2 regions of the Pseudoclavibacter sp. VKM Ac-2888 genome follow, and region 1 is predicted to be linked to the other one. Evidence: riboswitches for the same ligand, from Rfam matches in the RefSeq annotation. Region 1 holds a riboswitch; the other holds the start of a gene.

Evidence for each region. Region 1 has a riboswitch for thiamine pyrophosphate ahead of ITJ61_RS08140 (YkoF family thiamine/hydroxymethylpyrimidine-binding protein). Riboswitches for the same ligand answer to the same signal wherever they lie in the genome.
Region 2: linked by a shared signal. The riboswitch ahead of ITJ61_RS16320 (ECF transporter S component) and the one ahead of ITJ61_RS08140 (YkoF family thiamine/hydroxymethylpyrimidine-binding protein) in region 1 are both predicted to bind thiamine pyrophosphate.

Annotation. Positions count from the first base shown of each region.
Region 1 covers NZ_JADKSM010000001.1:1,689,947-1,704,929, reverse strand. The annotation lists gene ITJ61_RS08195 (ABC transporter ATP-binding protein) at 1-691, shown strand, start outside; gene ITJ61_RS08190 (NAD(P)/FAD-dependent oxidoreductase) at 798-1,982, shown strand; gene ITJ61_RS08185 ((2Fe-2S)-binding protein) at 1,979-2,239, shown strand; gene ITJ61_RS20260 (NAD(P)/FAD-dependent oxidoreductase) at 2,236-3,687, shown strand; gene ITJ61_RS08175 (dihydrodipicolinate synthase family protein) at 3,684-4,625, shown strand; gene ITJ61_RS08170 (proline racemase family protein) at 4,832-5,839, shown strand; gene ITJ61_RS08165 (aldehyde dehydrogenase family protein) at 5,853-7,370, shown strand; gene ITJ61_RS08160 (NtaA/DmoA family FMN-dependent monooxygenase) at 7,361-8,746, opposite strand; gene ITJ61_RS08155 (energy-coupling factor transporter transmembrane component T family protein) at 8,739-9,503, opposite strand; gene ITJ61_RS08150 (ABC transporter ATP-binding protein) at 9,500-11,209, opposite strand; gene ITJ61_RS08145 (ECF transporter S component) at 11,199-11,789, opposite strand; gene ITJ61_RS08140 (YkoF family thiamine/hydroxymethylpyrimidine-binding protein) at 11,786-12,448, opposite strand; TPP riboswitch at 12,474-12,583, opposite strand; gene ITJ61_RS08135 (VOC family protein) at 12,609-12,950, opposite strand; gene ITJ61_RS08130 (LLM class flavin-dependent oxidoreductase) at 13,072-14,265, shown strand; gene ITJ61_RS08125 (NtaA/DmoA family FMN-dependent monooxygenase) at 14,290-14,983, shown strand, end outside.
Region 2 covers NZ_JADKSM010000002.1:189,684-204,666, reverse strand. The annotation lists gene ITJ61_RS16355 (GntR family transcriptional regulator) at 1-177, opposite strand, end outside; gene ITJ61_RS16350 (hypothetical protein) at 174-1,214, opposite strand; gene ITJ61_RS16345 (metallopeptidase family protein) at 1,353-1,700, shown strand; gene ITJ61_RS16340 (hypothetical protein) at 1,738-2,349, shown strand; gene ITJ61_RS16335 (cobalt ABC transporter) at 2,378-2,950, opposite strand; gene ITJ61_RS16330 (energy-coupling factor transporter transmembrane component T family protein) at 2,947-3,819, opposite strand; gene ITJ61_RS16325 (ABC transporter ATP-binding protein) at 3,816-5,342, opposite strand; gene ITJ61_RS16320 (ECF transporter S component) at 5,348-6,001, opposite strand; TPP riboswitch at 6,053-6,162, opposite strand; gene ITJ61_RS16315 (hypothetical protein) at 6,187-6,519, opposite strand; gene glgX (glycogen debranching protein GlgX) at 6,659-8,854, shown strand; gene treY (malto-oligosyltrehalose synthase) at 8,901-11,225, shown strand; gene treZ (malto-oligosyltrehalose trehalohydrolase) at 11,275-13,065, shown strand; gene ITJ61_RS16295 (DUF2277 domain-containing protein) at 13,186-13,473, shown strand; gene dinB (DNA polymerase IV) at 13,516-14,811, opposite strand; gene ITJ61_RS16285 (long-chain-fatty-acid--CoA ligase) at 14,874-14,983, shown strand, end outside.

The DNA of each region.
Region 1 (14,983 bases):
CAAGGATGTGGATCTCTTCTACGGGCGCGTGCAGGCGCTTCGTGGGCTGTCGATCGAGGTCAACGAGGGTGAGGTCGTCTCGCTGCTCGGCAACAACGGCGCGGGTAAGACGAGCACGCTCACGATGCTCTCCGGGTTGGCCAGAGCGAAGCGCGGGACGATCATGTGGCGCGGCAAGGACATCTCGAATGCGAAGCCGTGGGACCTCGTACGCGACGGGCTCATCCACGTGCCTGAGGGCAGGCGCATCTTCTCGACGATGTCGGTGCACGAGAACCTCCTGCTCGGTGGCTACCAGGTGAAGGACCAGAAGGTCGTCGCTGAGCGTGTCGAGGAGTGCTACGAGCTCATGCCGCGGCTCCTCGAGCGACGCGCTCAGCAGGGCGGCACCCTGTCGGGCGGTGAGCAGCAGATGGTGGCGATCGCGCGAGCGTATGTCGGCGGCCCGAAGCTGATGCTGCTCGACGAGCCGTCGATGGGGCTCGCCCCGCTGGTCGTGAAGCAGGTCATGGAGCTCATCGGGCGCATCAACGAGCGCGGTGCCACTGTGCTGCTCGTCGAGCAGAACGCTCGCGCCGCGCTCAAGGTGGCGCATCGTGCCTACGTCATCGAGCATGGCCGCGTGACGCTCTCGGGCCTCGCTGCCGACTTGGCGAAGGACAAGGCGGTCATCGAGGCGTACCTGGGCTGAGCGCGCTCGCGGAGCTGGTAGCCCCCGCTGGCCCGTCCCGGATGAGGGGCGGGCCAGGCTTGCACCCACACATGGTGTGTGACATATTACTGACAGGAGGTGCGAGATGGTCAGGTACGACGTCGTGATCATCGGCGGTGGCATCATCGGAGCGGCCTGCGCTGCCGAGCTCGCCGGCCGTGGCCGGCGAGTCGCGCTCGTCGAGCGCGGCCGCGTCGCGAGCGGCACAAGCGCCCACTGCGAAGGCAACCTGCTCGTCTCCGACAAGGGGCCAGGCGCCGAGCTCGAGCTCTCGAAGCTCGCCAACGCAGCCTGGTCGACGCTCGCCGGAACCTTCCGCGACGAGCTCGGCCACGACTTTCCCGATATCGAGTTCGAAGCCAAGGGCGGCCTCGTCGTCGCGACGACCGACGGGGGAGCGGCCGCCCTCCTGGACTTCGCGTCCACGCAGCGCCACGCGCAGGTCGCTGCGGAGCCCGTCACGCACGCCGAGGCTCGAGAGCTCGAGCCGTGGATCACCGAGCGGATGACCGCAGCCGTCTGGTACCCGGGCGACAGCCAGGTGCAGCCCACCATCGCAACCGAAGCGCTCGTCGCCCTCGCCAGGGCGCGCGGGGCGAGCATCCTCGAGCACCACGACGTGCTGGGCGCGATCCGCGAGGCGGGCCGCATCGTCGGCGTCCGCACCTCGGCCGGCGACGTCCGCGGCGCCGAGATCGTCGTCGCCGCCGGCCCGTGGTCCGGCGAGGTCTCCGCGACCCTCGGCGTGCCCCTCCCCGTTCGTCCGCGCCGCGGAGTCGTCCTGGTCACGGCGAAGATGCCCCAGCGCGTCTTCCACAAGGTGTACGACGCGGACTACGTCGGTGCCGTCGGGTCCGGCGACGCGGTTCTCATGACCTCGAGCGTCGTCGAGTCGACTCCGGGTGGCACGGTGCTCATCGGCTCGAGTCGCGAGCAGGTCGGTTTCGACGACGCGTTCCGCGCGAACGTGCTCAGCCAGCTCGCGGTGAAGGCGATCTCGATCTTCCCCTTCCTCGCCCAGACGGCCGTCATCCGCAGCTACTCGGGCTTCCGCCCCTTCATGCCGGACCACCTGCCGCTCATCGGCCAGGATGCGCGCCTGCCCGGCCTCTGGCACGCCACCGGCCACGAGGGGGCCGGCATCGGCCTCTCGCTGCCCACGGCGTCGCTGATCGGGGATCTCATGGACGGCAGATCGACGCAGATCGATGCAGCCCTGTTCTCACCGACCCGCCCGACGCTCGCCCGAGAGCTGGAGGCGGTCGCATGAGCGAGCGCGCCGACAAGCCCGTGCGCATCACCGTCGACGGTGAGACGGTCGAGGGTCTCGAGGGGCAGAGCATCGCGGGCGTCCTGCTCGGCTCCGGCCGCGTCTCCTGGCGCGAGACCGCCGTCGCGGGAAAACCGCGCGGCCTGTTCTGCGGCATCGGCGTGTGCTTCGACTGCCTCGTCACGGTGGACGGCGTGCCGGACGTTCGAGCGTGCCAGAGGCGCGCGTGCGAGGGGGATGAGGTGAGCTCCCAATGAGATCGACGCGGACCGAGCAGTCGACGCCACGCCATGTCGCCGTCGTCGGGGGTGGCCCCGCAGGCCTCGCGGCCGCGCTGGCCGCAGCGGAGGGCGGGGCGCGCGTGACGCTCATCGAGTCGAGTCGGGAGCTCGGCGGCCAGTACTGGCGTCATCTGCCGGAGGAGCGCGACGGCGAGGGGCAGGCAGCCATGCACCACGGCTGGTCGACGTTCCTGGACCTCGACCGACGTGTCCGCTCGCACGCCCGGATCACGGTGCTCGGCGAGACGAGCGTGTGGGCCGTCGGGCTGCCCGCGCTGGAGCTGCTCACCGGCATGTCCGATGCGGCCGACCGCGTTCGATCGACCCTCGAGCCCGATGCGGTTGTCGTCGCGACGGGTGCTCACGACCGCACCCTCCCGTTTCCCGGCTGGGACCTCCCCGGCGTCTACACCGGGGGTGCTGCTCAGGCCTTCGCGAAGAGCGAGCGCATCGCGGTCGGCGACGCCGTCGTGGTGGCCGGCGCGGGTCCGTTCCTTCTCCCCGTCGCGGCCTCGCTCGCCCAGGTCGGCTCCAAGGTCGTTGAGGTCGTCGAAGCCAACCGCATCCCGCGTCTCGCTTCGGGCTGGCTGCCCAAGCCGTGGCAGCTCGCGGGCGCCCCTGGCAAGGTGCAGGAGCTCTTCGGCTACGTCGCCGGTCAGCTGCGGCATCGGATCCCGTACCGAGTCGGCGAAGCGGTCGTCGAGGCGCACGGGGATGGGCGTGTAGAGCGCGTCACGATCATGAGCGTGGACGCTCAGTGGCGGCCCATCGCCGGCAGCGAGCGAGAGGTCGCGTGCGACGCCGTCTGCGTGACGCACGGCTTCACCCCGCGGCTCGAGGTGGCGATCGCGGCCGGCTGCGCGCTCGATGACAGCCGGTTCGTGATCATCGACGAGTCCTGCGCCACGAGCACCTCCGACGTCTACGCGGCGGGCGAAGTGACGGGCATCGGCGGTGTCGACCTCTCCCTCGCCGAGGGGCGCGTGGCCGGGCACTGCGCAGCGGGTGGTGCGTCCAGCGACCCTCAGATCAGCGGCGCCCAGCGCAAGCGCGCGATCTTCGGGTCGTTCGCGGCGCGCATCGAGGCGGCGCACGGCGTGCGGCCGGGCTGGCAGGAGTGGCTGCGCGAGGACACCATCGTGTGCCGCTGCGAAGAGGTGACCGCCGGTCAGCTGCGGCGGAAGGCCGCCGCCACGCACTCGCACAGTCTGCGCTCCCAGAAGCTCTCCACTCGAGCCGGTCTCGGCATCTGCCAGGCCCGCATCTGCGGCCGCAGCGCCGAGGAGCTCATCGAGACGGTGCTCGGGCGTGGTCTCGACGAGGGCATCGTCGACCGTCGCCCCATCCAGACCCCCATCCGGCTCGCTGAGCTGGCAGGAACCTCAGAAGAACAGCATCCCCTGACAGGAAGGCAACACCCATGACCGAAGCAGCCTCAACCCACCTCGACCTCGGCGGAGTCGTCGTCGCGACGGCCCTTCCCTACAAGGAGGACGCCTCTGCTCCCGCCGGCCTGGCCGTCGACTTCGAGGCGTACGCCGAGCACTGCAACTGGCTCATCGAGAACGGCTGCCGGGGCGTCGGCCCCAACGGCTCGCTCGGCGAGTACTCGTCCCTCACCGATGAGGAGCGCCGCAAGGTCGTGCAGGTCGCCGTCGAGGCTGTGGGCGACCGCGGCATCGTCGTCGCGGGCGTGCACGGTCCAGGTTGGCACCAGGCGCAGCACTGGGCTCAGCTCGCCAAGGAAGACGGCGCCCACGGCGTGCTCTGCCTCCCGCCCACCATGTACCGGTCGGCGGATGCGGATGTCATCGAGCACTTCGCGAAGGTCGCCGAAGTGGGGCTGCCCGTCATGATCTACAACAACCCGCTCGACACGAAGGTCGACCTCCGCCCGGAGCTCGTCGCGGAGATCGCGAAGATCGACGGCATCGTCGCCGTCAAGGAGTTCTCCGGCGACGTCCGACGCGCCTTCGAGATCCAGGAGGCCTGCGAGGCGGCCGGTTCGACGATCGACGTCATCGCGGGCAGCGACGACGTGCTCTTCGAGCTCATGATCGACGGTGCCACCGGCTGGTTCGCCGGCTACCCCAATGTCTTCCCCGCCGAGGCCGTGGCGATCTACGACCACATGGCAGCGGGCCGCTACGTCGAGGCGCGTGAGATCTACAAGAGCCTCATCGCGGCGTTCCGCTGGGACTCCCGTGTCGAGTTCGTTCAGGCCATCAAGCTCGGCATGGACATGGTCGGCCGCAACGGAGGGCCGTGCCGCCCGCCCCGCGCTGCGCTGACGCCGGAGATGGAGGCGCGCGTGCGTGCCGACACGCAGCGCGCCCTCGACGCGCTCGCCACCCTCAAGTAGGGTCGCAGCAGACACGGGGGTCGCTTTCCTGGCCTCTCTGCCGTCTGCTTGCGGGGGCTCTTCCCGCACCAATGCGACGCAATCCGGCAATAGCGCTGGTTGCGTCTGGCCCGCGGGGCGATCCCCCCTCATCCCGCTGGGCCGGCCGCCCGGGGCGTCCCCCCGCCCTGGGCGGCCCCTCACTCACGAACTTGAGGTCTTTTCGCATGCGAGCATCACGAGTCATCTCCGCCGTCGATTCCCACACCGAGGGCATGCCGACCAGGGTCGTCACGGGTGGGGTCGGGGTCATCCCCGGCGCCACGATGAACGACAAGCGGCTGTACGTGCAGGAGCATCGCGACGACCTGCGGACGTTCCTGATGCGGGAGCCCCGCGGGCACTCGGCGATGAGCGGCAGCATCCTCCAGCCGTCCACGCGCCCGGACGCCGACTTCGGCGTCCTGTACATCGAGGTCTCCGGTCTGCTGCCCATGTGCGGACACGGGACGATCGGCACGGCGACGGTGCTGGTCGAGACGGGCATGGTGGAGGTCCTCGAGCCGCAGACCGTCATTCGTCTCGATACTCCGGCGGGTCTTGTGATCGCTCGCGTCGAAGTGAGCGAAGGACGCGCTGTTAGCGTTACCATCGAGAATGTGCCCAGCTTCTGCGAACGCCTCGACGCCGTCGTCCCGGTGCCGGAACTCGGCATCGACGCGCTTCGCTACTCGCTGGCGTTCGGCGGGAACTACTACGCCATGGTCGACCTCGACGACGTCGACCTGCCCTTCGACCGGGCCCGCAAAGACGACATCATGCGCGCCGGTCTCGCGATCATGGACGCCATCAACACCCACGACGCGCCCAAGCATCCGACCATCGAGGGTGTCGACCACGTGCACCACGTCGAGTTCATCGCACCCGGCTCCACCGCCGCCCACTCGCGCCACGCGATGGCGATCTACCCTGGCTGGTTCGACCGGTCACCCTGCGGCACCGGCACCTCCGCACGCATGGCCGAGCTGCATGCCAGAGGTGAGCTCCCACTGCACACCGACTTCGTCAACGAGTCGTTCATCGGCACGAGCTTCACCGGCCAGCTCATCGACGAAGTCCGGGTCGGCGACAGGCCGGCCGTGATCCCGACCATCACCGGCCGCGCGTGGATCACCGGCATGGGCCAGTACATGCTCGACCCGACAGACCCCTTCCCGGCTGGATTCGAATTCTAGATTGGACTCATCGATGAGCACACCCACCCCGCATACCAGCGACGCCGAGCTCGAGCAGATCCTCGCGGCAGCCGCCGTGGCCGCCCCCCTCTGGGCGGCGACCCCACCCACGGAGCGCGCCACCGCCCTCATCGCGATCGCCGACGCGCTCGACGCCGCGGCGGGGGAGCTCATCCCCATCGGCATGCGGGAGACGGGGCTCGCGCAGGCGCGGCTCACGGGCGAGCTGAAGCGCACGACCGTGCAGCTCCGCCTCTTCGCCGACGTCATCCGCGACGGCTCGTACCTCGACGTCCGCCTCGACGAGGCCGACCCGGACTTCGTGCTCGGCCCACGGCCTGACGTGCGCCGGATGCTCGTGCCGGTGGGAGTCGCCGTCAACTTCTCCGCATCGAACTTCCCCTTCGCCTTCTCCGTGGCCGGTGGCGACTCCGCCGCCGCGCTCGCGGCGGGATGCGCGCTCATCGTGAAGGGGCACTCGGGGCACCCGGAGCTGTCCGTGGCCACGGCCCGCGTCGTCGAGGGAGCTCTTCGCGAGTGCGGCGCCCCCGATGGCGTCTTCGCGCTCGTGATCGGCCAGCAGGCCGGGGTCACCGTGCTCGAGGACAACCGCGTCGACGTCGGGACCTTCACCGGCTCGATCCGCGTGGGCCGCCTGCTCGCCGACAAGGCCGCGGCCCGCCCCCGCCCCATCCAGTTCTACGGCGAGCTCGGCAGCGTCAACCCCGTCTTCGTGACGGGGGCCGCGCTCGCGGAGCGCGGAGAGGAGATCGCTGCGGGCTACGCGGCGTCGGTCGCCGGTTCGGCAGGTCAGCTGTGCACGAAGCCCGGCTTCCTCTGGGTTCCCGCGACGGATGCGGCCGCCGAGCTGCAGCTGCGCGTCTCGCAGGCGGCCGAGCAGGCCCCCGAGCACCGGCTCCTCAACCCGAGCATCGGCCGCGCGTACCTCGAACGTCGGGCGGACGTGCTCGACGCGGACGGTGTGCGGGTCGTCGCCGAAGGTGCTGTGCGCAGCGATGACGACGGCAACGTGTGGGCGACGCCGACGATCGTGGCCGTGCCGGCGAGCAAGCTCGCGGCGGGCGACGAGACGCTGCTCGACGAGGTCTTCGGGCCGTTCTCGGTCATCGTCGAGTACGAGGACGAGACGTCGCTCGCGCCGAGTCTCGACGAGCTCTACGTCGGCAACCTCACGGGCACGGTGCACGCCGCCGCCGGTGAGCAGTCGCCAGCGCTCTCCGCGCTCGTCGCGGGGCTCGCGAGGAAGACGGGGCGAGTGCTCTTCGGCGGCTGGCCGACCGGCGTTGCCGTCACGCCCGCCATGCAGCACGGCGGGCCGTACCCGGCGACGTCGAACGACACCTCCACGTCGGTCGGCACCGCATCCATCTCCCGCTTCCTGCGCGGTGTCGCCTACCAGGGTGCGCCGCAGGAGGCGCTCCCGGAGCCGCTGCAGGACGCGAACCCGTGGGGTGTGCCGCAGCAGCGGGCCGCCGCGGGTCAGTCGGCCACCTGGGGCGCTCAGGGCTGAGCTCTCGGGGGTGACTGAGCTCTCGGGGCGTTCTTGGCGGCCAGGCGCGAACGCAGCGTCGGCGCCGAGGGTGCTGCGGCAGGTTCGCTGAGGCGGCCGCGCCTGCGCAGCTCGGGAACCACGTGCTCGACGAAGTCCTCGAGCGAGCCGGGCAGGAGGGCCGGGGTCACGACGAAGCCGTCAGCCGCCCCGGCATCCTGCCACTCGCACAGCTCGTCGGCGATGTCGGCGCCGCTGCCGAGCGGGGACGGCGTGAGCTGGTCGAGCGACTGGCGCAGGGCGAGGTCGCGGACGGTGAGGCCCTCCCTTGCGGAGACGGCCGCGAGCATGTCCTCGAAGCCATCGCTTCCCGTCGCGCCCCGGTGCGCGGCGAGGAAGCCTTCGGCGTCCCCGTCGAGTCGCAGTGTCGCGGCGTCAGCGTGCATGAGCCGCGCAAGCGAGCGCACGGCCGAGGCTTCGTCGATGTGCGCGAGGAGCGAGTCGCGGACGCCGACTGCATCGATACGCGTCGATCCAGCGATCGGCTGGATCGCAGCGCACACGCGGAGCTCGTCCGGATCACGCCCCGCGAGTCTGGCCCGCTCGCGAAGCTCGGTGCGCACCGCCCGGTTGCCGTCGATGCCGTCGGCCGCGACGAAGACCAGCTCCGCCCACTTCGCGGCGAACTGCATGCCGCGCGGCGAGGTTCCCGCCTGCATGAGCACCGGATGTCCCTGGGGGCTCCTCGGGAGGCTCAGCGGGCCGGGTGCCGCCGCACGTTCTCGCGGCGCCGGAGTGCGCGAGACGAGGCTCGGGTCGGCGAACACGCCGCTCCGGGCGTCCTGCACCAGCGCAGCCGGATCCCACGTGCCCATGAGCTCGAGCACCTGCGCCACGACGCGGTCGGCGCGGTCGTAGCGCTGCCCCTTCGGTGGGATGCGGTCGAGGCCGAGGTTGCGCGCCTCGGCATCCGTCGTCGAGGTCACGATGTTCCAGGCCACGCGCCCCGCGGAGAGGTGGTCGAGGCTCGAGAGCGTCCGCGCTATGGCGTACGGCGGCAGGAACGTGGTCGACACGGTCGCCCCGAGTCCGATGCTCCGCGTCGCCCCGATGACGGCGCTCAGCACGGTGATGGGGTCGAGCGTCACGGCTCCCTTGCCGCCGCTGGCGAGGGTCGTCGCGACGTCGCCGAGGGCGTCTTCCGGGATCGCGAGCGCGTCTGGCAGGAACATGAGGTCGAAGCCGCCGCGCTCGAGGAGTCGCGCGATGTCGATGTACGAGCTGGCGCGCAGCCAGTCGCCGTTCGAGTCCGGGTGGCGCCATGCGGCAGCGTAGCGCTGGGTCGGCGGGTTGACCATCCCGACGAGCGTGAGCCGACGCGTGCTGTTCTCAGACAAGCGACAGCCCCGTTCCCGCGGCGATGCCGAGCGTGGCCGCGAGTGCGAACGCGCAGAGTACGACGATGGCGAGTGTTGCGTCGCGGGCATCGAGCGCGACCGGGCGCCAGACGGTGCGGGGACCCGCTCCGAGGCCTCGCGACTCGAGGGCCTGGGCGATGCGCTCACCGGAGCGGATCGAGACGACGAGCAGAGAGAACGCGGCAGCGCCGAACGCGGTGATCCCGGTGCGCGGCGTGCCGTCTCGTCCGAGCGACGCCCGGACGGCCTGCGCGGCGCGGATGCTCTGCCACTCGCTCGGCAGGAGCTGCAGGAGGCGGAATCCGGCGAGCAGGGCGTACGCGAAGCGGGGGCTGAGCCTGGCGTGCTGTGTGAGGCTCGTCATGAGGTCACGGGGTGGAGTGCTCGCGATGAACGCGATCGACAGCATGCCGATGACCGTCGTGCGCAGCGCCAGGGCGAACCCGATGGCGAGGCCCTCGCTGGTCACCCGAACCGGCAGGCCTTCGAGGATCTCGCCCCCTGGACGGCTGAGCGCGTTGACCATGACCAGGCCGACCCCGAACGCGACGAAGGGGACGGATGCGGCGAGCAGTCTTCCTGGGGTGAGCCTCGTCGTCGTCAGCACGGCGATGATCGCGAGCACGGTCAGCAGGCCAAGGGTCAGCGGGTTCAGGATGAACAGCGTCGCGAGCGAGCAGGCGAACAGCACCGCGAGCTTGACGGTGGGGTTGCGGCGCTCGAGCGCGGGGCTCATGCCGCGACCCGTGTCGCGGCGTCGTCGAGCTCGCGCAGGATCGCGCGCGCCCGCTCGGCGGGGAAGCGCCGCGCCTGGAGCCAGCTCAGCAGCGGCGTTCGCTCGAGGCCCGCTGCGGCGAGGAGGCCCTCGTCCTCGAGGAGCTCGAACGGCGTCGTCTCGGCGATGAGCCCGCCTTCGGCGAGGACCAGCACGCGGTCGGCGTACGTGCAGACGGCGCGCAGCTCGTGGCTGGAGAAGAGCACGCCGCAGCCGCTGCGCGCGGTGCAATCGAGGGCGTGCATCGCAGCGATGCTCGAACGGCGGTCGAGGCCGAAGCTGGGCTCGTCGGCGAGGAGGAACGGCCGGTCGTGGGCGAGCATGGCGGCGATGCTCACCCGCCGCTGCTGCCCGCCCGAGAGGCGGAATGGGCTGTGGTCGAGGTGCGCCGAGAGGTCGAAGCGGGTGACCAGCTCGGCGATGCGCCCCGCGTTATCCGCTCCGAGGCCGTGCTCGATCTCGCGCCGCACGGTCGGCTGGGAGAACTGGTGCTCCGGGTTCTGGAAGATGAGGCCGGGGCGGGGGCCATGCACCTGGCCAGAGCGGGGCCGAGCGAGACCCGCGAGCGTTCGCAGCAGGCTCGACTTCCCGCATCCGTTGCGGCCGAGGAGCGCCACGACCTCGCCCGCTCTGAGCTGGAAGCTCACGCCTTGGAGGATCGCCTCCGAGGCGTTCTTGGCGCGAGTGCGCTTCGGCGCCCCGCCAGCGACGACGTCGAGGCTGTCGACGCTGAGGGCCTCCGCCTCGCGGCTCGGTGCCGAGGGCGTCGTTGCAGCTGTCCGGGTCTCGGCGCGCGCCCCGAGCGCGGCGACCCGGTCCGCGACCTCGTCGTTCGCGAGTCCGCCCTCGAGGCCGGTGAGTGCGGCGAGCTCCGCGTCGAGCGGCAGCCAGCATCCGGCCTCCTGCAGGGTCGCCGCGTGCTCGACCAGGACCCGCGCGGTCGGGCCGTCGTGCGCGATGACGCCACCGCGCGCAATCACGACCGTGCGTCCCGGGAGTCCCGCGATGCCGCGCGCTCCCGCGTACTCGTCCAGCCGGTGCTCGACGAGCACGATCGTGGATGCTCGTGCAGAGGCCGCGTCGACCGCCTTGCGCACCGACGAGATTCCCGCAGGGTCGAGCATCGAGGTGGGCTCGTCGAGCACCAGGACACGGGGCTCCGTGACGATGGCCGCGGCGAGGGCCACGCGCTGGGTCTCACCGCCCGAGAGCGTCGCCGTGCGACGGCCGGCGAGTACCCCCGCGCCGACGAGGTCGAGGGCCGCGCGCACCGCTGGCCCCATCGCCTCGGGAGCCCAGGCGTGGTTCTCGAGCGGGAACGCGATCTCGTCGGCGACGTCGGGGAGGCACACCGAGGAGCTCGGGTTCTGCGCGACGACGGAGAGGTGCCTGGAGAGGCGCGGCACGTCCGATTCCTGCGTCTCCACCCCGCAGATGCGGATGCGCCCGCTGACCTGGGCGGGGACGGTATGGGGGATGACCCCGCTGAGCGCCTGCAGCAGCGTCGACTTGCCCGCCCCAGACGGCCCGATGACGAGCACGTGCTCGCCCGGCGCCACGCGCAGATCCACTGGCCCGAGCCCGTCTCCAGAGGAGTGGATCGCCTCGAAACCGACCGCCTCGATGTCAAGGCTCGAGATATCGGCGCTCGAGCTGTCAGACCGCACGGCGAACGGCGAGCGGCTTCGAGTCCTGCACGATCGCGAAGTTGTCGAGCACGCCGGTGCGCACGAGCGAATCGACGATGAGCTTCGCGAGCAGGCCGCCGAGGATGATGCCAGAGGCGAGCTGGATGCCGAAGCGCAGGAACAGGATCTCCTGGCCGTACCAGCCCGAGCGGAACGCCGAGTAGAAGAACACGAGGCCCGCGCCGAGCGCGCCGGAGATCGCATACCGCAGCCACCCGTACTTCCGGTACCGGCCGAGCGCGAACGGCAGCTCGCTGCCGATGCCCTGGATGGCGGCGGCGACGAAGAGCAGGGGGCCGACGGCCGAGCCGAGGAACACGACCTCGATGACGGAGGCGAGCACCTCCGCGATGACGCCGACGAACGGCCGGCGGATGATGGCGATCGCGATGGGCGCGACGAGCAGCCAGCCGCCGAAGAGGAAGTGCTGGGCGAGGTCGCCAGCCGGCCCCATCGCGATGGAGAGCGCAGTCCACGCCTGCACGAGCGCCCAGTACAGGAAGCCGAAGACCGTGCCGAGCACGACCATGAGCACGATGTCCCGCAGCTTGAGGCTCATGCGCGAGCCTCGGCTGCTGTGTCGATGGCTGAGTCTGCCTGGCCGCGCGCATGACTGGGGCTGTTCAGGGAGATCGTGAGGTGGCTCGTCACGTGCTGCACGTGCGCCCCGACCCCCGCCCAAGCGACCGCGACCGTCTCGAGCACGCGCCCGAGGTCGCCGGTGAGCTTCGTCACGAAATGCTCGGAGGCCACGAACGTGCCGCTCGCCTTCGCCGTCTCGATGGCCGCGTAGATCTCGCGCATGTGGTCGGGCGTCCGCTCTGCCGAGCCCGCATCCTCGAGGGGGTAGAGCGCCCACTCCGCGCTCGCGAAGCTCCCAGACCTCCGTCCGCGGGGCGCGTCCACTCGCCTGGGGCCGGCGCCTCCCGGCAGATCGCAGACGGCCTCGCCGGGGCAGCCGCGCGACAGCAGCACCTGGATGGAGGCGTGCAGTCCCGTCGCCGCGATGTGCTGCGAGAGGTCGGTGAGCCAGCGCAGCAGTGACTGCTCGTCGCCGCCCGCGTAGGTGCTCACGTCGCCCGTCTCGAGCACGAGGCCGGAAGAGTCGGCGGCGTCGAGTGCGGCGAGGATCACGTCGACGTAGCGGTCGGACATGACCGAGACGGTGACTCGTGCGCCCACCCCGAATGCGAGCGGGTCTTGGGTGATGGTTTCCATGTGCGTGCCTTCCGTCGGAGCGTGACGGCACGGGTGAGTTGACTCCCTTCGCTGGCATTACCCAGATCAGGTTCAACGGTCGGAGTTCGAGTACTCCCTCTCAGCCCGACTCATCGGGCTCCCGTGCACGGCCACACTGTAGCCCCGGCGCCGTCCGCGCCTAGCTTCCTGCGCTCGTGAAGACCACGTGATTGCCTTCCGGGTCGAGCACCTGGAGGATCTGGAAGTGAGTGGCGTCTTCGATTCCACCGTGCTCGATCCTGGCCGCGTCGAGCCGTTCGGCGACACCGGCGAGGTCGTCCTCGGTGAACACCACCGTGGATCTGCCCGAGCGGCTCGAGTCGGCCCAGAGCTGCAGGCCGGCCTCGCTTGTGAAGTGCCACTCCAGAAGACCCGGCATCGGATTCTCGTCGGGGCCGCGCCCGAAGAGCCTGCCGTAATATTCCGTAGCCTGAGCCAGGTCGGACACGGTGATCTGCGCAAGTACGCCCTTGATAGCCATGCCCCGATGATGCTCGACGTCGGTGCGAGGAGCCTCCACGAACATGTCGCCACGTTGCGACGCGTAACGGGGCGCGTCAGGTGCCGTGGCCTCGCCGCGTGGCGCCACCTAGCGTCAGATCATGACGAACCCACACCGAATCCACCTCGGCGTCGCACTCGATGGCGCCGGCATCCACCCGGCCGCCTGGCGGGAGCCGAGCGCCCGTCCGGACGAGCTCTTCACGCCCGACTACTGGGTGGGGCTCGTCCAGCTCGCCGAGCAGGGGCTCCTCGACTTCGCGACCATCGAGGACTCGCTGGCGCTGCAGTCGTCCGAGCGGCTGCACGACGACGATCGCACCGACGAGGTCCGGGGACGACTGGATGCGCTGCTCATCGCCTCGCGGGTAGCCCCCGTGACCCACAGCATCGGTCTCATCCCGACGGTCACGACCACGCACACCGAGCCCTTCCACGTCTCCAAGGCTGTCGCGACGCTCGACTACACGAGCGAGGGCCGCGCCGGCTGGCAGGCTCGACTCTCGATCGGGTCGGACCACACGCACTTCGGGCGCCGCGACCCGGCGGAGTTCCTGGAGACCCTCGAGCGTGCTTCCACCGCGGACATCGGCGACCTCTTCGCCGAGGCCAACGACTTCGTGGAGGTCGTGCGCAGGCTCTGGGACAGCTGGGAGGACGACGCGGAGATCCGCGACGCCTCCACGGACCGCTTCCTCGACGCCGCGAAGGTGCACCGCGTCGAGTTCGAGGGCAGATGGTTCAGCGTGCGTGGTCCGTCGATCACGCCGCGGCCGCCGCAGGGGCAGCCCGTGGTCGCCTCCCTCGGGCACGCCCAGGTGCCGTACGAGTTCGCCGCCGCGAGCTCCGATCTGCTCTTCGTCACCCCGTCGGATGTCGCCTCGGCCGTGAGCATCCTGTCGGAGGTGCGGGCCGCCGAGCAGAACGTGGGCCGTGCCGGCGAGCCGCTCTCCGTCTACGTCGACGTGGCGGTATTTCTCGACGGGCCCGAGGAGACCGGGGCTGCTCGTCTCGCTCGCCTCGACGCGAAGGGCCGCACGCTGGAGCAGCCGCCCGCGGTGTTCGCCGGTTCGGCCTCCGAGCTCGTCGAGCACTTCGAGACGCTCTCGGCGCTCGGCTACGACGGCTTCCGCCTGCACCCCGGGGTCGTGACGGACGATCTTCCCCGCATCGTCGCCGACGTCGTTCCCCTCCTCCAGCAGAAGGGGCTCTTCCGGGAGCGCTACGAAGCGCGTTCCCTGCGGGGCCTCCTCGGCCTGCCGACCACCGTCCCGAACCGCTACGCCGCCGTCTAGGCCCGACTCGATCAGGAGATCATCGTGACCAAGAAGCAGATCATCCTCGCCGCCTACGTCGGCGGAGTCAACGAGCACACCCTCTGGGAGCACCCGGATGCCGGGAGCCAGATCGAGTTCTCGACGTTCAAGCACGCCGCCCAGAAGGCCGAGGCCGGGAAGTTCGACTACTTCTTCCTCGCCGAGGGGCTCGCGCTGCGCTCGCGGCGCGGCGAGATCTTCGACCACGACATCGCGGGGCGCCCCGACACCATTCCCGTGCTTGCGGCCATCGCCGCGGTCACCGAGCACATCGGGCTCGTGGGCACGATCAACGCCACCTTCAACGAGCCGTTCGAGCTCGCGCGCCAGTTCGCCAGCCTCGATCATCTGTCGGGCGGGCGTGCCGGCTGGAACGTGGTCACATCGTTCGACGCGTTCACCGGTGCCAACTTCCGACGCGGCGGCTTCCTTCCGCACGCCGAACGCTACGAGCGGGCAGAGCAGACGGTCAACACGGTCAGGGAGCTGTGGGATTCCTGGTCGGCGGATGCGATCGTCGCCGACAAGGAGTCTGGCCAGTTCCTGGACTCCGCCGACGAGGGGCGCTTCGACGTGTCGACGAGTCAGTTCGATATCAGCGGTCGCTTCACGGTTCCCCGCAGTCCGCAGGGCAGGCCGATCATCGTGCAGGCAGGCATCTCGCCGCAGGGTCGCGACTTCGCGGCCGCCAACGCCG
Region 2 (14,983 bases), on a different contig from region 1:
AACGAGCCCTTCCCGCTCCAGCGAGCGATACGCCTTTGCCGCCGTTGCCTGCGCCACCTCGAAGTCGCGTGCGGTCTGCCGCACCGTGGGAAGCCTCTCGCCGTCACCGAGAACGCCAGATCGAATAGCACCCCGAAACAGCTCCGCGAGATCCTCGGCAGACTTTGACGCGGTCAACGCGCGGCCGCCGAGACCGATGCCCCCGCTGCGGCTGCGGCCGGCCGCGCCGCGGCAGCACGCACGGTGTCCACCGCGAGCCTGAGCGCGAGCGCGACCCCAACCCCCTGGAGCAGATACCCGGTCACGTTCATCGGGTACGACAGCGCGCTGAAGCCCCCCTCGATGTAGAGCTGCGGGTAGGAGACCTCCGCTGACACCCAGCGCTCGTCAAGACCGACCGTCATCGTGCTCGTGGAGCCGACGTGCATCCAGACAGCACCCAACGTGGTGACCAGTCCCGCGAGGACGATGAGCGTCAGCACGCGCGCGGTCGCATCGCGATGGGTCTTGAGCGTGGCTGCGGGAAGGGCTTCGGGGCGGTTCGCGTCTGCTTTCAGCACCCAGACCAAGACACCCGCCGCGGCAAGAAGCGTGGCAAGCGTGGCCAGGTGGTTGGGCCAGCCGGCACCCGCTAGGTATCCGAAGCTGCCGTTGAAGTGCGAGTAGATGGGAAGCGTGGTGTAGCGAGCCACGTCGCCGAAGAACGGGCCCTCTGGCGGTGCCGAGACGGCGATCAGGATCTGCCAGAGCGCAGTGACGGCGATCAGCACGGCTGAGAATCGCACCACCCAGAGCCACAGACCGGGAGCGAAGGCGTTCCAGCGTCTCCGAGGCGCGAGGGCCCTCGAGCCGGGAGCTGTCAGCGGGACCGAACGCAGAGCCAGACCGGCCACTGCGACCACCACGATCGCGGCGACGAGTGGAGCGGGCCGACGCCACCATCCATCGAATCCGGAGACGTCAGATCCTCCTCCAGCGGTAGCGAGGGCGCTCGTGAGCGTCGCCACGGCCACGATGAGGAGGCAGCCACCGACCCCGCACCAGAGCAGCACCGTCCGCCTGAAACCCGAATCAGGGAGCGCGACGATTCGGCGCGGCCTCACCCACGAGACGGCGAACAGGACCAAGCCGAAGGTGATGGCCACCTCCAGCGGCAGGAACTCCCGCACCCCGGAAGAGAGGCTGCGGATGAAGTTGAGAATTGGGTCGATCACTCATGCCTCCGAAGGTGCCGCTCGCGCGGTGCGGACAAAATATTGTGATGCGAAGTTAGCACAACTTGTACTGCGCTCGCAGTGCAAGTTCGGTTCGCCGCCGGTCCCTGTCCAGCCACCCTGCGACACAATGAGCGGATGGAGATGTCGCGGGAGAACTTCGAGGCCCTGGTCGTCGACGAGCTCGATGAGCTGCCGGACGAGATGGTCGACGGCCTCGACAACGTGATTTTCGTCGTCGAGGACCGGCCAGAGGACGGCTCGCTCGACCTGCTCGGCGTCTACGAGGGGTTCGCGCTCACGGATCGCGGCCAGTACGGCTTCGGCGAGCTGCCCGACCGCATCGTGCTGTTCCGCGAACCGCTCCTGTCGATCTGCGACGACGAGGAGACCCTCCGCGACGAGGTGCACACGACGCTCGTGCACGAGATCGCGCACTTCTACGGCATCGACGACGCGCAGCTCCACGAGCTCGGCTGGGCGTAGAGCCTCCCGATTCGCGCGTCCCCGGTACGCTTCCCGGATGCAGCAGACGCCACCAGCCCGCGGGCCCCTCCGGCCAGGACGCCTCCTCTGGGGAATCGTCCTCGTCCTGGCGGCACCAGCCTTCGCACTGTGGATGGCCGTGACCGGTCTGCTCTCGGCGCTTGCTGCCGCGAGCATCACGGTCGACGCCGTCGGGCCCATCCCACCGCTCGTCGAGACCGGGCAGACGCTGCTCTCCGCGTTCGCGTTCTGGGCGATGTTCGTCTCGGCAGGTGCCGGCCTCGTCGTGCTGATCCTGCTCGGGGCGCGGAGCATCCAGGCCGCTCGTCGCACAGCGGGCGCGGCCGGTCCGACGTTCGGCTCCGTGCTCTGGGGGTGGGCATTCGCGATCCCCCTCGCGACGGGAGTCGGCGCGCTCGCCGGTCTCCTGCTGCGGCCGGTCGCCGACAGCATCGGCACCGGCCTCTCCCTCGACGCCGGTCCCGGCACCAGCATCGACTACGACGACGCCGTCTACGGCCTCATCGTCGGTGGCACCTGGCTGCTCGCGGCGCTGGTGGGGCTGGTCATCGCCGTGATCTTCACCGTGCGCTACGTGCGCGCTCGCCGCCGGCAGAGCTCAGACCAGACGGGCACCGGCCCGCGCTGACAGCGCCTCGCGACGCCGCGAAACCCCGTCATGCGCCGGGCGCGGCCTCGATGATGACGTCGGCGAGCAGGAACGGCGCATTGCGTCGCCAGTGCTCGCGCTCTTGAGCCGCCCACATCTCCCAGAACTCCTCGAAGACGCCGACGTCTGCAGGACGCGAGAGCGCCCGCGGCTTCCGGTGGGCCTCGTCGAGTTCTATCCACACGCTCGTCGTCGCGAGGGGCGCGCTCTCGTGCGACAGCGAACCGCAGCCCTCGACGATGAGCGGCGCGGAGCCGTCGAGCTCGCGCCACGGACCGGGCGCGTCCGCCGCCCAGTCCCAGCTCTCATAGCCGGGGCGGTGCGGGAGCCCCGGCTGCTCGGGACGGAGCATGTCGCGATGCACCGCCTGCGAGGCCGCAGCGAGGCCACCCCAGCCCGGGTAGGCGTCGTCGAGGGACACCAGCTGCGCGCTCTCGAAGCCGCGCGCCCGGAACTCCGCCAGCAGCTCCCCCGCGAGCGTCGTCTTGCCCGAGCCCGACCCGCCGTCGATGATCACGACCGGGCGCGAGCCGCGGGCATCCGCGAGCACGCGGTCCAGCAGCGCCGCGACCCCGCTCACGCGCTGCCCACGAGCCGGTACGACCCCGCCGCGACGGCCACTCCGATAGCCGCGCCGGCGATGACCACTGCCGCAAGCACGAGAACGAGGTCCCGCCAGTCGAGACGTGAGGGGCGAGCCCACGTCCGCGTGATGTCCTCGGCGCCGAAGCCGCGAGCCTCCATGACGGTCGCCAGTGTCCCAGCCCGTCGCAGCGCGAGAGCGAGCAGCGCGAACGCCATCGTCATGAACCGTCGGATGGCACCCGAGTCGCCGAGACCGCGAGCGCGGCGCGCCTGGCTCATCGCCGTCCAGTCGTCGCGGAACACGGCGAAGAGGCGGATGCCCGCGAGCGCCGACACCACGAACCTCGCCGGGAGGTGCGCGACCTGCGCGAGGCCGTCGGCGAGGCGGGTCGGGTCGATGCGGCTCAACGCGACGAGCGTCGGCACGCCGATCGCGAGCACGCGCACGCCGACGGCGATCGCGAGCTGGATGGAGTTGTCGGTGATGTTCGCGTAGAGGAACTGCCCGTAGCTCGCCCCGCCGGGCTTGGCGTACAGCAGCATGCTCGTGGCGGAGACGGGGGCGGCGATGAGGAGGATCCAGCTCGATCGCAGGACCTCCATGGGGCGCACTCCGGCGACGCCGAAGGCGAGGAGCGAGAGCGTCAGCGCGACGGCCGCCGAGACGACATCGAGCGTCGTCAGCAGGGGAATCGAGTACAGCACCGCCGCCAGGAACGGCGTGACCGGGTTCACGCGGTCGAGGAACCGTCCGCCGACGGGGAGCACTTCGAGCGGCACGCCGCCGGCGTCGACCTGGGGCGACCGGGCCGACCAGGCCGGGCGGGAACCCGCCGAGGCGACGCCCGCGCCGCTGCCGATCATGCTGGCACCTTCTCGTTCTTGCGGTCGTGGGCTTCGATGCGGATGCGCTGGTCGCCGAGCACGCGCACGAGCTGCTCGTCGTGAGTCACGGAGACCAGCGAGTGCCCCTCGGAGACGAGGCGAGACATGATCGTGACGAGCTCCGTCCAGGTCCTGCGGTCCTGCCCGAAGGTGGGCTCGTCGAAGATGAGCACCCGAGGCGCCGTCGCGAGCACCGTCGCGACGGACAGGCGACGCTGCTCACCGCCGGAGAGCGTGAAGGGGTGCGCTTCCGCGAGGTGCGAGAGGCGCAGCGCCGCGAGCAGCTCGTCGACGCGTTCGCTCGTCTCGCGTCTGCCGCGCCCCACCGCATCCGGTCCCACCTCGAGCTCGCGCCGCACCGTGCCCGCGACGAACTGGTGCTCGGGCTGCTGGAAGACCGTGCCGATCCTCGTCAGCAGCTGACGGGAACGCCAGGCAGACGGATGCGGGCCGACCGGGCCCGCCGCGCGGAACCTGCCGAGCGCCCAGCCACCCCGTCGACTGTCAGCGTCTTCGCCAGCTTCACGCAGGGCACTGCTCGCACGCACGTCGCCCGCGACCGGCTTGAGCAGGCCAGCGAGCGTCAGCGCCAGCGTCGTCTTGCCCGCGCCGTTGGGACCGAGCACCACCGTCGACTCCCCCGCCCGCAGCGTCGCCCCGAACTGCGTGTGCAGCGGATGGTCGGCACGCCCGAACCCGAGGCCGTCGGCGACGAGCAGGTCCTCCCCCGGGGCGCGCTCGCCCCGGGGAACCGAGGGTTCGTGGCCGCCTATCCACACACCCGCCGCGAGGAGCGACTCCCGCTGCTCCTCCAGGATCACGTCAGGAGCACCGTCTGCGAGCAGGTGCTGCTCGGTGCCGAGCACGACGACCCGGTCGACGCTCGAACGCCACACATCCACCCGATGCTCGATGATGATGAGCGTCGCGCCGGTGACCTCGGCGGCACGCACAACCGCCTCGCGAACCTCCTCGACACCAGCCGGGTCGAGGTTCGCGGTCGGCTCGTCGAGCAGGATGAGGTTCGGCCGCATCGCGAGCACGCCCGCGATCGCGAGGCGCTGGCGCTCACCGCCGGACAGCTGCGCGGTCGAGCGGTCGAGCGGCATCCGCAGCCCGACGGCGTCGAGCGCCTCGCGCACCCGAACCCAGGTCTCGGCGCGCGGCACACCGAGGTTCTCGCAGCCGAACGCGACGTCGTCGCCGATTCGGGCGAGCACCGTGTTCGCCTGCGGATCCTGCAGGACCAGCCCCACCGCGCCGCGCGCATCCGTCGGATGCCTGCCGTCGACCAGCAGCGAGCCGAGCTCCTGGCCATCGTCCTCGTGGTCGCCGAGCACCCCGGCAAGAGCCGCCAGGAGCGTGGACTTGCCCGCCCCCGACGGCCCGAGCAGCAGCACGGCCTCTCCGGGCTCGATCGTCAGGTCGAGCTGGCTGACCGCCAGCTTCGCCCGATCGGCGTGGCGCCAGCCCCACCCCCTCGCCTCGACTCTCGCGCCCACGACCGCTAGCCGATTCGCTTCGCGCTTCTGCCCGCCGCGAAGCGGTTCAGCGCGCCGGTCGCGGCGAGTGCTCGCGTGAGCAGCCAGCCGACGACTCCCGCCAGCACCGCACCCGAGACCACGACAGCGACCAGGTAGATCGTCAGGAATTCAGGGCCCTTCTCGATGTTCGCGCTGAGGAACAGCTCGAGCACCCACGCGGCGACGGCAGCACCAGCGCCCGCGAGCATCGCGACGCTCAGACCGAAGCGCTTGTAGAGGAAGAGCGCGAAGATGAGCTCAGCACCGAGGCCCTGCGCGATACCCGAGTAGACGGTCTCGATCGACCACTGGCTGCCGAGCAGCATGGACACGCACGCCGCGAGCACCTCGACGAAGAGCGCAGCCCCCGGCTTGCGGATGATGAGCCCGCCCAGCACGCCACCGAGCAGCCAGATGCCGACCGCGATGCCACCGAAGCCCGGCGTCAACGCGTCCATCGTCGTGAACCACAGGTAGCCGACGCTGTTCCAGAAGATGAAGATGAGGCCCGTCGCGACACCGAGAACGGCCGCCGTGACGATGTCGATGACACGCCAGCGGAAGCGGCTCTTCGGCGCCTTCGCCTGAGCCGGGACCTGCGCTGCCGCAGTCGGAGATGGAGTCGGGGAAGTTGTCATGCTGTGTGCCCTTTCGAGTGAAAGTGCACGGGCGCAGAGCCGTGGGCGACCCTGCTCGGAGATGTGCCTCCCTGCGCTGGCATTACCCAGATCAGGTTTGACGGTCGAAGGCTTGAGCCTTCCTCTCAGCCCGGACTACCGGACTCCCGTGAACACCCCCGAGTATAGGCCGTACCGCGCCTGAGCTACTTCTTGAGCGCCTTGATGAGACGCGGGAGCGCGTGCCCGACCGTCCACACCAGCGGAATCGACACGACGAGCAGCGTGATGATGTTCGGCCGGAAGCTCGTGCCGAACTCGTCATCCACGTACGCGCCGACCGGCACGGCCATCCCGCCGCCACCGCCGCCTGACGAGTTCTCCTGACCCTCCTCAGTGCTCTCACCACCGCCGTAGCCGTACGAGACGAGAGCGACCGGAAGGATCGTGGACTTGCCGAGTTCCACCTTCTCGCCGTAGGCGAGGGTGACGCCGAGCTTCTTGACCGAGTCCGTGAGGTTCTGTGTGAGGTTCGTCATGCGGCCAGCGTAGGTCGTCGACATGCCTGCCAACCAGGAGAAGTCCTGTGTGCTTGCGGGCGAGAGCGCTCCCACCCTTTGGTAGCTTTAGTGCCTGCATCCACACGCGATGTTCTTCGATGAAGCAATAGGAGCGTGCATGAAAACGTGGCCCGGAAATGCCTACCCCCTCGGAGCGACGTTCGATGGAAGTGGCACCAACTTCGCGATCTTCAGCGAGGCCGCCCACAAGGTCGAGCTGTGCCTCTTCGATGACGACGGCAACGAGGAGCGGGTGAGGCTCTACGAGCAGGATGCGCACGTCTGGCATGCCTACCTCCCTCACGTGCAGCCCGGCCAGCAGTACGGCTACCGGATGCACGGCGACTACGACCCCGTCAACGGAAGCCGCTGCAACCCGGCGAAGCTCCTCCTCGACCCGTACGCGAAGGCGACGACGGGCGAGATCGACTGGGACCAGTCGCTCTTCAGCTACAACTTCGGCGATCCCGACTCGTTCAACGACCTCGACTCAGCGCCCCACATGATGAAGGGCGTTGTCATCAACCCCTACTTCGACTGGGCTGGCGACCGGAAGCCGGGCATCCCCTACAACGAGTCCCTCATCTACGAGGCGCACGTCAAGGGGCTCACCGAGCTGCACCCGGACGTGCCAGAGGAGATCCGCGGCACGTACGCCGGCATTGCGCACCCCGCGATCGTGGAGCACCTCAAGCGGCTCGGCGTCACCGCCATCGAGCTCATGCCCGTGCACCAGTTCGTGCAGGACAGCACCCTCATCGAGAAGGGCCTCCGCAACTACTGGGGGTACAACACCATCTCGTTCCTCGCCCCGCACGCCGACTACGCCTCCCAGGGCACGGCAGGCCAGCAGGTGCAGGAGTTCAAGTCGATGGTGCGCACGCTGCACGCCAACAACATCGAGGTCATCCTCGACGTCGTCTACAACCACACGGCAGAAGGCAACCACCTCGGCCCGACCCTCAGCTTCCGCGGCATCGACAACGCCGCCTACTACCGGCTCGAGGACGACGACAAGCGGTACTACACCGACTACACGGGCACCGGCAACTCGCTCAACATGCGCCACCCGCACTCGCTGCAGCTCATCATGGACTCGCTGCGCTACTGGGTCACCGAGATGCACGTCGACGGCTTCCGCTTCGACCTCGCCTCCACCCTCGCCCGCGAGCTCCACGACGTCGACAAGCTGTCCACCTTCTTCGACCTCGTGCAGCAGGACCCGGTGGTCTCGCAGGTGAAGCTCATCGCCGAGCCGTGGGACGTCGGCCCCGGCGGCTACCAGGTCGGCAACTTCCCACCGCAGTGGACAGAGTGGAACGGCAAGTACCGCGACACCGTGCGCGACTTCTGGCGAGGCGAGCCGTCAACGCTTGGCGAGTTCGCGAGCCGCATCACCGGATCCGCCGACCTGTACGAGCACTCCGGACGCCGCCCCTTCGCCTCCATCAACTTCGTCACGGCCCACGACGGCTTCACGCTGAGAGACCTCGTCTCCTACAACGAGAAGCACAACGACGCCAACGGCGAGAACGGGAACGACGGCGAGAGCCACAACCGCTCCTACAACCTCGGCGTCGAAGGCCCGACCGATGACCCCGAGATCAACGCCATGCGCGCCCGGCAGCAGCGGAACATCATCGCGACGATGCTGCTCAGCCAGGGCGTGCCCATGCTCCTCCACGGCGACGAGCTGGGGCGCACGCAGAACGGCAACAACAACACGTACGCGCAGGACAGCGAGATCAGCTGGGTGCACTGGGAGAACGCCGACGAGCCGCTCGTCGAGTTCACGCGGGCCGTCGCGCAGCTGCGCGCCGACCACCCGACGTTCCGTCGACGCCGCTTCTTCAACGGCCGCGTCGAGGAGCGCGCCGAGGGATCCGCGCTGCCCGACATCGTGTGGCTCTCGACCGACGGCACGCAGATGGCATCCGAAGACTGGAACGCCGAGTTCGTGAAGTCGATGGGCATGTTCCTCAACGGCAACGCCATCGCCGGACGCGACGAGCGGGGCGAGGAGATCACCGATGTGAGCTTCATGGTCTACTTCAACGCCAGCGAGACGGTCGTCGAGGCGACCATCCCCAGCGTCGAGATCACCTCCCACTGGGACATCGTCATCGACACCTCCGGCATGCACACCGACCTCGAGGCCGTCGAGCCGGGAGCAACCATCCCACTCGAGCCGCGCTCGCTCGTCGTGCTGCGCGAAGCCGAGCTCAAGGAGAAGCCAGACCATTCGGTCGCCGCCTCCGTCGCCGCGATGACCACCCCCATCCCCATCATCACGCGGCCGCCCCTCGGCAGCTGACCCCGCCAGAGCCACCTCAGAAGCACCTCGCGCCACGGAGACCATGATGCGCATCCCATCCAGCACGTACCGATTCCAACTGACGTCGGAGTTCGACCTCGACGCCGCGACCGAGCAGCTGCCCTACCTGGAGCGGCTCGGCGTGGGATGGGTGTACCTCTCGCCCATCCTCCAGGCGACCCCAGGCAGCACGCACGGCTACGACGTCGTCGACCCCTCGAAGGTTGACGACGAACGTGGCGGGCGCGAGGGGCTCGAGCGGTTCTCCGCGAAGGCCCGCGAGCTGGGCCTCGGCGTGCTCGTCGACATCGTCCCGAACCACATGGGAGTCGGAACACCACGCGACAACCCGTGGTGGTGGGATGTGCTCGAGCACGGCCAGCAGGCCGCGCACGCCGAGTCCTTCGACATCGACTGGGAGGCGGGCGGCGGCAAGCTCCTCATCCCCACGGTGGGCGACGACGACATGCCCAGGGAGCGGGGCGACGCGATCGCCAACGTGACCGTCGACACCGAGGCCGGCGTGCTGCGCTACCACTCCACCGAGTACCCGCTCGCGGAAGGCTCGGCGCCCGAGGGCGCATCGGTGCGGGAAGTGCTCGACAACCAGCACTACCAGCTCATCCACTGGCGCCAAGGCGACAGCCGCCTCAACTACCGCCGCTTCTTCACCATCACCTCGCTCGCGGGCATCCGCGTCGAAGACGAGCACGTGTTCGAGGAAGCTCACGCGGAGATCCTCGACTGGATGCGTCACCGCCTCGTCGACGGGCTCCGGATCGACCACCCGGACGGACTCCGCGACCCGGGCGGCTACCTGCGCCACCTCGCCGACCGAACGCGCGGAGCGTATGTGCTCGTCGAGAAGATCCTCGAGGGCGACGAGGCGCTGCCCGCCGACTGGCGCACGGCAGGGACGACCGGCTACGACGCGCTCGGCCAGATCGACCGGGTGCTCGTGGACGCCGACGCCGAGGAGCCGCTCGACGAGCTCGCGGCGGGAGCAGACGGCGACCCGGTCGACTGGGAGCAGCTCATCCACGAGGCGAAGCGCGCAGTGGCCGACGTGTCACTGAACGCCGAGATCCGCCGCATCGCGCGAGAACTGCGCGCGACGGGCCTCGAGGACGACCTCATCGAGGACTCCGTCGCCGAGATCGCCGCCCACTTCAGCGTGTACCGCAGCTACCTTCCGACGGGCGCGAACCACCTCGCCGATGCGGCCAAGGCCGCCACCGAGCAGCGGCCGGATCTCGCGGCGTCGATCGCCCGCGTCCTGCCGTTCCTCGAGGCGCCAGAAGCCGAGGCCGCGCTGCGTCTGCAGCAGACCACCGGCATGATCATGGCGAAGGCCGTCGAAGACCGCTCGTTCTACCGCTACGCACGCCTCACCTCCCTCAACGAGGTCGGCGGCGACCCGAACGTCTTCTCCATCACCCCGGAGCGGTTCCACGAGCTCCAGACGGCACGCGCCCGTGACTGGCCAGACGCCATGACCACGCTGTCGACCCACGACACGAAGCGCGGCGAGGACACTCGCGCACGCATCACCGCCCTCAGCGAGGTCCCCGAGTTCTGGGCGGAGAGCGTCGCCGAGCTCCAGAACGTGGCCCCCATCGACGACAACGCGTTCGCGCAGCTCACCTGGCAGGCGATCGTCGGCGCGTGGCCCGCATCCCGCGAGCGCCTCACCGACTACCTCGAGAAGGCCGCGCGCGAGGCCGACCTGCACACGAGCTGGACCAACCCGGACGAGACGTTCGAGGGGCAGCTGCACGCGGCCGTCGACGCCGTCTTCGACAACCCCGTCGCGTCGAACGTCGTCCAGAACGTCGTCGCCGAGACGCAGGAGGCGGGCTGGTCGAACTCGCTGACCGCGAAGATCGTGCAGCTCACGATGCCGGGCATCCCCGACGTCTACCAGGGCACGGAGCTGTGGACGCGCACCCTCGTCGACCCAGACAACCGGCAGAGTGTCGACTACTCGTCGCGCACTGCGGCGCTCGACGCGATCCTGCACGGGGCGGTCCCCGCGATCGACGACTCCGGTGCCGCGAAGCTGCTCGTGACCGCGGCCTGCCTGCGCCTGCGCCGCAGCCGACCGGAGCTCTTCACCGAGTACGAGGGCATCACCGCCGACGGGCCGGCGGCAGAGCATGCACTCGCGTTCTCGCGGGGCGGTGCCATCACGATCGGCACGCGCCTCCCCATCGGCCTCGAGCAGGGCGGCGGATGGATCGGCACGACCATCCCCCTCCCCGAGGGCGAGTGGATCGACCAGCTCACCGCCGCCGTCTTCACTGGCGGCAAGGACGTCCCGCTCGCCGCGCTCCTGCAGCAGTACCCCGTGGCGCTGCTCGCCAGGTCCTAGCCGGCACCCGCATCCACACCATCTCGCTTCCCACCAAGGAGTTTTCCCCGTGCGCGATTCCCGCTTCGATGTCTGGGCACCACACGCCGAGACGCTGACCCTGCACCTCGACGGCACCGAGCTGCCGATGCGGCGCACCGACGGCGACTGGTGGGTACCGGACGCGGCGCTCGAGCTCGACGAGGACACGCACGACTACGGCTACCTCGTCGATGGCGACATGACCCCCATCCCTGACCCCCGCTCGCGGTGGCAGCCGGACGGCGTGCACGGCCTCTCGCGCACCTTCGACGCCGACCGGCACCCGTGGGTGGACGCCGACTGGACCGGCCGCCCGCTCGCGGGGTCCGTCATCATCGAGGTGCACATCGGCACCTTCACACCCGAGGGCACGCTCGACTCGGCGATCGACCGCCTGGACCACCTGCAGCAGCTCGGGGTCGATTTCGTCGAGGTCATGCCCGTCAACGCGTTCAGCGGCACCCACGGCTGGGGCTACGACGGCGTCGACTGGTTCGCCGTCCATGAGGGCTACGGCGGACCGGCCGCCTACCAGCGCTTCGTCGAGGCCTGCCACGAGCGCGGCATCGGCGTCATCCAGGACGTCGTCTACAACCACCTCGGCCCCTCCGGCAACTACCTGGGCAAGTTCGGGCCCTACCTCTCCGATCACCACGCCACGGCGTGGGGCGACACCGTCAACCTCGACGGGGAGAACTCCGACGAGGTTCGCGCGTTCATCCGCGCCAACGTGGCCATGTGGTTGCGCGACTTCCACGTCGACGGGCTCCGGCTCGACGCGGTCCACGCCCTCATCGACGACCGCGCCGTGCACATCCTCGAGGAGCTGGCCCGGGACGTCGCCGAGCTCGAAGCGCACGTCGGTCGCCCGCTGACCCTCATCGCCGAGTCCGACCTCAACAACCCACGCCTCATCACGTCGGACGAGGCAGGCGGCTACGGACTCGACGCCCAGTGGTCGGACGACTTCCACCACGCCGTGCACGTCAACCTGACCGGGGAGACCAGCGGCTACTACGCCGACTTCGAGGGTCTCGATGCCCTCGCGAAGGTGCTCGAGAAGGGGTTCTTCCACGACGGCACGCTGTCGACCTTCCGAGGTCGCCATCACGGTCGCCCCCTGCCGGCTCACACGCGCGCCTGGCGGCTCGTCGTCTCGTCGCAGAATCACGACCAGATCGGCAACCGAGCCATCGGCGACCGCCTCACGGCGACGCTCTCCCCAGGCCAGCTGGCCATCGCGGCCACGCTCGAGCTGACCTCGCCCTTCACGCCCATGCTCTTCATGGGCGAGGAGTGGGGAGCCACGGCCCCATTCCAGTTCTTCTCCTCCCACCCGGAGCCGGAGCTGGCGAAGGCGACAACCGAGGGGCGCATCGGCGAGTTCGCCCGCATGGGCTGGGACGCCGCCGTCGTTCCGAACCCCCAGGACGTCGCGACGTTCGAGCGGTCGAAGCTCGACTGGAGCGAGCTCGAGAAGCCGGAGCACGCCCAGCTCCTCGAGACCTACCGCGAGCTCATCGCACTCCGCAGGCGGGAGGCGGACATCACGACGCCCTGGATCGATGCGAGCAGCGTCGAGGCGTCGCAGGAAGACGGCACGCTGGTCATCACGCGAGGCGGTCTCGTCATCGCCGTGAACTTCTCGGCAGACGAGCGGGAGCTTCGAGTCGACCGAGCCACCGAGGTGCTCTTCTCCACCGATGCACGTGCAACGCTCGGCCAGACCACCGGCACCGTCACGGGCGCACCGGTGGGCGCGTCCGCCGTCCCGCTCCGCCTTCCGGCTGAGAGCGCCGCGGTCCTTCGCGCCAGCTAGCTTCTGACCGGCGTCGCGGAGGGTCCGGCGGGAACGCCGCTCCGCGGCCCAGCGCGGAACCGGGGTGAGGCGGGCGATGTTCTCCTAGTCATCGCAGCGCCTCGGCGTACCCTGTCGCGCATGTGCAGGAACATCACAGAGCTGCGCGGGCTCGAACCAGCCGCGAACGACAACGAGATCGAAGCCGCCGCCCGCCAGTACGTGCGCAAGGTCTCCGGCATCACGCACCCGACCGTGCGCACTCGCGAGGCCTTCGAGAAGGCGGTCCGCGAGATCGCGCACATCACCGAGCACCTCCTTGAGGACCTCCCGGAACGGCGCCAACCGCCGAAGACCGTGCCACCGTTGCGTCGCCCTGAGGTGCAGGCGCGCATCGCGGCGCGCGAAGCAGCGAAGACCGCCTCCTGACGCGAAGAAGCGCTGCCCCTGCCCGGTGCTCGGATACCCGATTCAGTGCCGGTCGGGTGTCTCGTCCTGCTTCCGGTTGGCCCGCTCGCTGAGTCCGACCGTTCCGTCGCTCCGCTCGCCGCGACCAAGCAGCGAGGCGGGGCGCAACGCGAACTTCCCGAAGCGCGCCACCGCCTGGTCGACCGTCCGCTCCGCGGCCTCCCAGTCGTCGTCCTCCTCGGCGCCGAAGAGAGAGAGCTGGCCAACGCTGCCTGCCTCCACGAGCTGTTCCGCCCGCACCCCGATGAGGCGCACAGGTCTCGGCGGCACGAGGGCCGTGCGCAGCATCTCCCGCGCCTCGAGGTAGAGCGAATGTCCGACGTCGCTCGGTTCGGCGAGCGTGTGCGAGCGTGTGATGGTCGAGAAGTCTGACCATCGGAGCTTGATGCCGACCTGCCGGGCCTGCAGACCGGCACGGCGCAGGCGGGTGGCAACCGCATCCGACTGGGCCCGCACCTCGCGTTCGAGGAAGGCGACGTCGCTCACGTCGTCGAAGAAGGTCTGCTCGTGGCTGATCGACTTCTCGCGGTGCGCCAACTCGATGCCGCGCTCGTCACGGCCCCACGCCAGTGCACTGAGCTTGGCGGCTCCCGCCTTGCCGACCGCTCGCTCGAGGACGGGGACGGGCGTGTGCGCGAGATCGAAGACCGTGTGGATGCCGATGCCGCGCAGCTTCGCCTCGCTCTTCTCTCCCACGCCCCAGAGCGCGCCGACGGGCAGGTGATGCAGGAACGGAATCGTCTCCTCGTGTGGGATCACGAGCATGCCGTTCGGCTTGCACTTTCCCGACGCGAGCTTCGCCACGAACTTGGTGGATGCGGCACCCACGGAGCAGGTCAGCCCCGTCTGCGCCTTCACCCGCGCGCGAAGGCTCGCCGCGATCTCACCCGGCGAGCCGAACAGCAGACTCGCGCCGGACACGTCGAGGAACGCCTCGTCGATGGAGAGCGGCTCGACGAGCGGCGTGAACTCGCGGAAGATCTCCATGACCTGCTGCGAGGCGTCACGGTACTTGCCCATGTTGCCCTGCAGCACCACCGCCTCCGGGCAGCGGGCGATCGCCTGATGCATCGGCATGGCGCTGCGGACACCCCTGGCCCGCGCCTCGTAGCTGGCGCTCGACACCACGCCCCGCTCCCGGGTACCGCCGACGATCACCGGCTTGCCGACGAGATCGGGCCGCTCGAGCAGCTCGACGGCCACGAAGAACGCGTCCATGTCGACGTGGAGGATGCTCGCGGATGCGTCGCGGTCGGACGCCACCCCCGTCTGCCGCGCCCCCATGTCTTTCCTGGTCATGCATCCATTGTGCGTCGCCCCACCGACATCTGCTGGACGCTCTGCGCGAATAGACTCTGCGCATGCAGCTGAACGAGTCTCGCGCCTGGACCGCCTTCTACGCACCCGGAACCCCGAAGGACATCGAAGTCCCAACAGGATCACTCCCAGACATGCTCGCGGAGATCGCCGA